DNA from 2 places in the Paenibacillus sp. NRS-1782 genome. Region 2 is predicted to be linked to the other one. Evidence: riboswitches for the same ligand, from Rfam matches in the RefSeq annotation. Region 2 holds a riboswitch; the other holds the start of a gene.
What was found. A riboswitch is a leader RNA that binds a small molecule or an ion and turns the genes downstream of it on or off. The one in region 2 is predicted to bind glycine.

Region 1: linked by a shared signal. The riboswitch ahead of gcvT (glycine cleavage system aminomethyltransferase GcvT) and the one ahead of sdaAB (L-serine ammonia-lyase, iron-sulfur-dependent subunit beta) in region 2 are both predicted to bind glycine.

The regions. Positions count from the first base shown of each region.
Region 1 covers NZ_JBITPH010000058.1:67,967-71,451, reverse strand. The annotation lists gene gcvPA (aminomethyl-transferring glycine dehydrogenase subunit GcvPA) at 1-552, opposite strand, end outside; gene gcvT (glycine cleavage system aminomethyltransferase GcvT) at 672-1,772, opposite strand; glycine riboswitch at 1,853-1,949, opposite strand; glycine riboswitch at 1,950-2,137, opposite strand; gene gcvH (glycine cleavage system protein GcvH) at 2,438-2,833, shown strand; gene ACIFQM_RS21240 (PTS mannitol transporter subunit IICB) at 3,228-3,485, shown strand, end outside.
Region 2 covers NZ_JBITPH010000041.1:13,661-17,145, reverse strand. The annotation lists gene ACIFQM_RS16235 (amino acid ABC transporter permease) at 1-309, shown strand, start outside; gene ACIFQM_RS16230 (hypothetical protein) at 386-592, opposite strand; glycine riboswitch at 1,016-1,129, shown strand; gene sdaAB (L-serine ammonia-lyase, iron-sulfur-dependent subunit beta) at 1,341-2,030, shown strand; gene sdaAA (L-serine ammonia-lyase, iron-sulfur-dependent, subunit alpha) at 2,020-2,919, shown strand; gene ACIFQM_RS16215 (Ig-like domain-containing protein) at 3,010-3,485, opposite strand, start outside.

The sequences.
Region 1 (3,485 bases), on a different contig from region 2:
GATATCCAAATCCAGCCCGCGCGCATAGGCGGCTAGCACCTGGCGTGCCTCTGGATGGACGGTCCGCGATACGATGAGCTGCTTGCGGCGGGTGGCAGCGGCGGCCAATGAGCCTGCTTCTGCCAGCGCAGTCGCTCCATCATACATACTGGCATTGGCTACAGCCATGCCTGTTAATTCGCATATATACGATTGGAATTCGAAGATGGCTTGCAGCTCGCCCTGGCTTACCTCCGGTTGATAGGGAGTGTAGGCCGTATAAAATTCCGAGCGTGAAGTGATATGCTGGATAACGGATGGAATATGATGATCGTAAATCCCTGCGCCGAGAAAGCTGGCGTGCGTGTCTGTATTGGCATTTTGCCCGGCCAGTCCTGATAAGTGGCGGGTTAAGGCTCTTTCGTCTAACCGAGAAGACAGGGGCAGCTCCCCCTTATACCGGATCGCCTCAGGAATATCGCTGAATAAATCGTCGATAGACGATGCGCCGACCGCGCGTAGCATTTCGGCTTGATCCTGTTCAGTCATGGGAAGATAGCGATGCTGTTTCATTGGGTCTGGCTCCTTTCAACCAACAAAATCGTAAAAACGTAGAACGATTAACAAATGATTAATAAACGATTGCGAACGGGGCAGCGTTAGTAATGGATCACGATAGTTATAGTATTAAATCAGCGTGGACGTTTATAAAAGGGCGCTGCTACCACCTCGGCGCGCAGGCGCTTGCCACGAATCTCGACCTCCAACGGTGTGGATAGGGAACTGAAACGACTGTCCACTAGAGCCAAACCCAGATTACGCTTTAAGGTGGGCGACTGGGTTCCCGTTGTGACCTCGCCAATGTGCTGTCCTTCCGCAAAAACGGGATAATGGGCACGTGGGATGCCGCGGTCGAGCATTTCCAGTCCGATCAGCTTGCGTGGAATACCTTGTTCTTTCTGACGTTGCAGGGCCTCTCTCCCGATAAAACCCCCCTTATTCAGCTTGACGAAGAAGCCTAAACCAGCTTCCAGTGGGGAAATGGTAGCGGACAACTCCTGTCCGTACAGCGGCAGCCGTGCCTCGAAGCGCAGCGTATCCCTGGCCCCAAGTCCGGCGGGAACCAGACCATGCGGCTCACCGATGCGAAGCAATCCGTCCCACACTGCCGGTGCATCCACAGCGGGCACATAAAATTCAAAACCGTCTTCACCCGTGTACCCGGTGCGGGAGACGAGCGCTTTTGCCCCGAACAATTGCACATCCTCACGGAATCGGAAGGATGCCAGATTCGTAATGTCCACGTCTGTCACGGCTGCGGTAATACGAGCAGCTTCAGGTCCTTGCAACGCCAGCAGTGCTAACGCATCTGATACGTTTTCCAGATGAACGGATGCAGGAGCATGGCGAAGCAGCCAATCCCAATCCTTGTCGATATTGGAGGCATTCACAACGAGCATGTAACGCTCCGACCCTTTACAGTAAACAAGCAGGTCGTCTACTACACCTCCATCCGGGTAACACAGGAGAGAGTATTGGGCCTGACCTGGCTCCAACTGACTGACATCGTTCGTCGTCACCTGTTGCAGAAATGCTTCGGCTTCCTGGCCTTCGACCAAGAATTCACCCATATGCGATACATCGAACATTCCCGCACGTTGTCGGACGGCCTCATGCTCCTTTTGAATGCCACTGAACTGTACAGGCAGCTCCCAGCCGCCAAAATCAATGCAACGAACCCCCGGCAGCGTGCCGTAGGAGGAATACAGCGGCGTTTTTCGCAAGTTAGTCATTTTTTCACTCCTATCCAGTGTGATCAGCTAAACAAAAAAGACAGGCCGAAAAAAACGTATGGACGGCAGTCCACACACTTTTTTTCAGCTCTGTCCTTGATACCTGAGAGTTACCCCGGTGCGTACCAGGTTTCCCCTTGGGTGATCCGCCTGTATGGCGAATGCTCTCCAGAGATGCGTCCGGCAGAGGTCCTTTTGCCTGAGAGATTCACCTGCGGTGCAGGTTTACTCCTTCGGCGCTGCCCTTGGATCAGCTAAACGTCATCCGGCCCTGCCGGTAACAGCTTGATTCCACTCGCTGGCTACCTTGTTTTCACAGGCGGCAACAGCTAGCGAGTTTTGGCAGTCTCTCCCTCCACGTTCATCCGCGTTTACAGTTATCGGGTATTTCCAAAAGCACTTGTTATAACCCATTAATACGCAAATTTATTCGAAATGTCAACAAAAATGTCATGAAAAACATTATTAAAAACATTTTATTCATAAATAAGGTTATGTAAGCGTTTGTTATATCCTGTCGTATTTTTAGTTAGAACGATATATGGAGAAATGTGAAATATTTTTGTTAGTATTATTGACATGAGAGTTCTTGTTGTCATAATCTTAACCTGTCACAGACGGGTAGGCGAAACGATGTAATCCATATGGAAGCGAGGCGGAGCAGGATGAGTGAAGTGAAGCAGCAATTGTGGTACACAGAGGAACACGAGTGGGTTCAGCGCACAGAGGATGGAACGGTACGAATCGGTATTACGGACTTTGCACAGCATCAACTGGGGGATATCGTTTTTGTGGAGCTGCCTGGGGAGGGAGCAACGATTGAGCAGGGGGCAGAGATTGGTACTATTGAATCGGTAAAGACAGTATCCGACCTGTTCGCTCCGGTGACGGGAACGGTGTTGAAGGTGAATGAAGCGCTGGAAAGCACGCCTGAGCTGGTGAACGAGTCTCCCTATGAAAAAGGCTGGATGATCGAAGTGGAGCTTGGAGAAGATGTAGAGAAAGCACTAAGCAAGCTGCTGTCTGCGGATCAGTACGAGCAATTGACTGCCAATGAGTAATAATGGGGCAAATTAGGTTGGATAACTGAATAAGAGTGGCGTTTGTCCGCTCTGTTTTGTATAAAAATAGTCGCGATGATTGGGCATAGCGGCTATTTTTTGCTGTCTTTTTTGGAAAGCGTAATTACGTTCTTTTATCTTTTTTAGAGGATAGATCTCATACATAAATTGTACTGATGACAGGATGGTTTTTCGACTAAACACTCATGTTACAGGCCATATTAAGAGGAATTATGCAGAAGGATTTCGCGCCTGTTTACCTTAAATTTAAATGTTGTCATCAATGTTCATGACGAAAGTACGTTTTCATTTCGTTGATGAAGATAGCGTTGTCATTTAGTATGAATTTTAAGAAAAGGTAGTGATGCTTTTTACCTATAAGGAGGATATGAATATGAGCACAGTGGACGCAAAGTCCAATTCAAACGGAGGCGCGCGCGTTGCCGTACAGCGTTTTGGCCGTTTTCTCAGTGGTATGGTTATGCCCAATATGGGGGCCTTTATCGCGTGGGGATTGATCACGGCACTCTTTATTCCGACCGGATGGTTTCCGAATGAGGGTTTTGCACAACTGGTTGATCCGATGAAAAATTATTTGCTGCCACTGCTGATCGGTTATACGGGTGGCACCATGATTCACGGACAGCGCGGA
Region 2 (3,485 bases):
CATAAAGGACAGATTGAAGCCGCACGGTCCTCCGGGCTGAGCTATTCCAGAACGTTATGGCATATCATTCTGCCACAAGCGCTCCGCCGCATGGTGCCACCTATCGTCAGCCAGTTCATTTCCCTGCTCAAGGATACTTCTCTCGCGGTCATTATCAGTCTGCCGGAGCTGACGCATAACATTCAGATTGTTGGCGGTCAAAATCAGTCCTTCGTCATTCCTGCTCTGCTATTCGCCGCCTTCTTGTACTTCGCTGTTAATTACAGCATGTCGCTGCTTGCACGCAGGCTGGAGGTGCGCACTCATTAGCATTCAGCACGCGTAGCATGATCAGGGCTGCCGCCAGCCTGAACGTTTTGTCAGCACAATGCCAAGGTCCATCCGGTTATCCAGCTCCAGCAAAGTGATACCGATCCGCAAGCTTCCATTGAGGTGCGAAGCTCCTCAATGGAAGCTTGCGCCTGCTGTAGGTCCTTGAGCGCATGAGGGGGTTGACCGTCAGATCCAGATGGTCGACTGCGGGGTAATATTCATCCTTAATGCCAAAAGATACCGTTAACCCTTTGATTTCCAACACCGGCTCGCTACTCAATGTATATGCTTCCTCCATTCTCCATGGTCTTGTCCTGCTTATGCGCACCACGCTTGATGTTAAACTTCTCATGAACATTACACACCGATTTAGTCGGAATAATTTGAACTTATCCTATCACCAGTATATGGATATATCAATTAAGAATAGACTATCACGATCATTGAAAAAACCAACCACAGATTAATTTTCAGCACCAAAAATAACCGGAGATGCAGCTTCTTCCGTACTCATGCCTTTGGCCGGATTGGAATAGGCTCCATGCTTTGGTGCTGAAGCGCTTCTGCTACCGTCAACGCGCCCTCTGCCTTGACCTGGCCGAATGGAACGAAGAGTCCTAAATTATGTAAAATCCCAACCTGTGATTGACACCAGGCATGGCATACATTACGCTTAGGAGGAAATGTTGAACGGTATACGCGAATGAAGATGACGGGAGAGCCTGTCTGGGAATCACATCCCGGCAGCACCGAAGGAGCAAGACGTCAGCACCCGGCTGGCGGATAATCTCTCAGGTCCATGTATCGTCATCTGACGCAACTCTGGAGAGAGCGCAAGCCACCCAAGGGGTAAGGCGGGTATGACACCGTACGAAACTCTCAGGTAACGAGGACAGAGATAAGGGAAATTTCCTTATCCTGTCCTTTTTTGTACTCACATGCTGCGTCAGCATTAGAAGCCGTCACACCCGCGCAAAGGCGCGGCAGCACCATATACTATGGTATTCAAACATACAGGGGGCCACACCATGCGTTTCAAGGATGTATTTTCTATTATCGGTCCGGCTATGACCGGACCCTCCAGCTCACATACCGCTGGCGCGGTGCGGCTCGCACGTGTTGCCCGGCACTGGCTCGGTGTGCAACCTGACCGTACCCGCATGACGCTGTACGGCTCATTTGCCGATACGTACAAGGGACACGGCACAGACCTGGCACTCATTGCCGGACTGCTGAATTACGATACAGACGACTACCGGATTCCAGATGCCGAGCAATGTGCAGAGCAGGCCGGGATGGAAGTAGAGTTGGCTGTCAGCGGACTGCCCGCCCCTCATCCGAATACGGTCCGCTTCGAGCTATGGAAGGGTGAAGATCAACGCACGCTGCTAGGCTCCTCCATCGGCGGCGGAAACATTCATGTTCAGCAGCTCAACGAATTCCGGGTCAACCTAACCGGAGAGCTGCCTACGCTGGTGCTTCTCCACTCGGATAAGCCCGGAACATTGGGCGCGGTGACTTCGGCGCTGGGCGCAGCTGACATTAACATTGCCTACATGCACGTGGATCGCAAAGGCCGGGATGGCGAAGCGCTCACTGCCATTGAAACAGATAGTCCCGCTCCGGCTAAATTAATTGCAGAGCTGCGAGCTTTGCCTCATATGTATGAAATCAAAATGATTAACTTGAAAAAAGGAGCTGAATCCGATGCGGTTTAGCCATCTGCATGAATTAGGTGCCTTGTGCGCCGAGGAATCCACTACGATTGGGCGCATGATGATCAAGGAACAGGTGCAAGAGACGAACACACCAGAGGAAGAAATCCTCCGCCAAATGTCTGATTATTACGAAGTCATGAAGGAAGCCGTTCATCGCGGGCAAACACAGGACACTGTATCCCGCAGCGGATTGACGGGCGGCGACGGCAAACGCCTGACGGAATATTTGCGCGCAGGAGAAACCTGCTCCGGCGATGCCTCGGTACTCGCCATGGCGTATGCCCTCTCCGTATCGGAGGTCAATGCGTCCATGGGTCGCATTGTCGCCACGCCCACCGCAGGCTCATGCGGAGTCATCCCCGGCGTGTTCATCAGCGCGCAGGAGCGATTCGGCTGGGATGACGAGCATATGGTGCGCGGACTGTTCGCCGCTGGAGCGATTGGCTACGTCATCGCCAACAATTCCTTCATCTCCGGTGCGGAGGGAGGCTGTCAGGCCGAGATTGGCTCAGCCATCGGGATGGCCGCAGGGGCCATGGTCGAGCTGCGCGGCGGTACGCCAGACCAGGCCATCCATGCAGTAGGCCTCGCGCTCAAAAACACGCTCGGCCTGATTTGCGACCCCGTCGCCGGACTCGTGGAGATTCCGTGCATCGTGCGCAACGGGCTGGGAGCCGTGACCGCGCTTGCCGCTGCGGATATGGCTCTGGCGGGTGTGCGCAGCGCCATCCCGTCTGACGAAGTCATCGACGTGATGCTCGAAGTCGGCAGCGCGATGCCATCCAAGCACCGCGAGACAGCCAAGGGCGGCCTGGCCCAAACGCCGACCGGCAAGCGTCTGACGGAGTCGCTTACGCGCAACATACCAGCCAAGAAGGATAAGTCATAGCTTCTAAGCGGTAGTGCCACCGAATATCCTTCTTAAAGCAAAGGGGCGTCCCATTGCCATTTCCATGGCTTTTGGGACACCCCTTTTTTCTTACTGTACGTTCACCTGTACCTTCGTCGTTTTTCCTGCATATTTCACGGTAATCACAGCTTTACCTTTACCCTGTGCCTTAATGCTGCCGTCTTTGACTGTGGCAACAATAATTCGGGACGAGGACCAGACTGCCGGCTTGGATACATCCTTCTCCGACTCATCCTTATACGTAGCTGTAGCCGTAACCTTGGCTACCTGTCCTGCTTTCAAATTCAGCGAGACTTCGTCGGTTTGCAGATATTTAAGCGTATCGACATCCACAGGTACGGTGATATATTTCCCGCCAAACTTCGCTTGAATATTGGTTTTACCGTAGCCTACCGCGGTAACCTGGCCCTTTTTGACTGTAGCTACCTTATAATTTAACGTTTTCCATTCGGCTTGGGCCGTAACGTCCTTTTCTTTGCCATCACTGGATTTGACCACAATTGCGATGGTTTTTTGATCTCCGGATTTAAGCGATAGCGCGATAG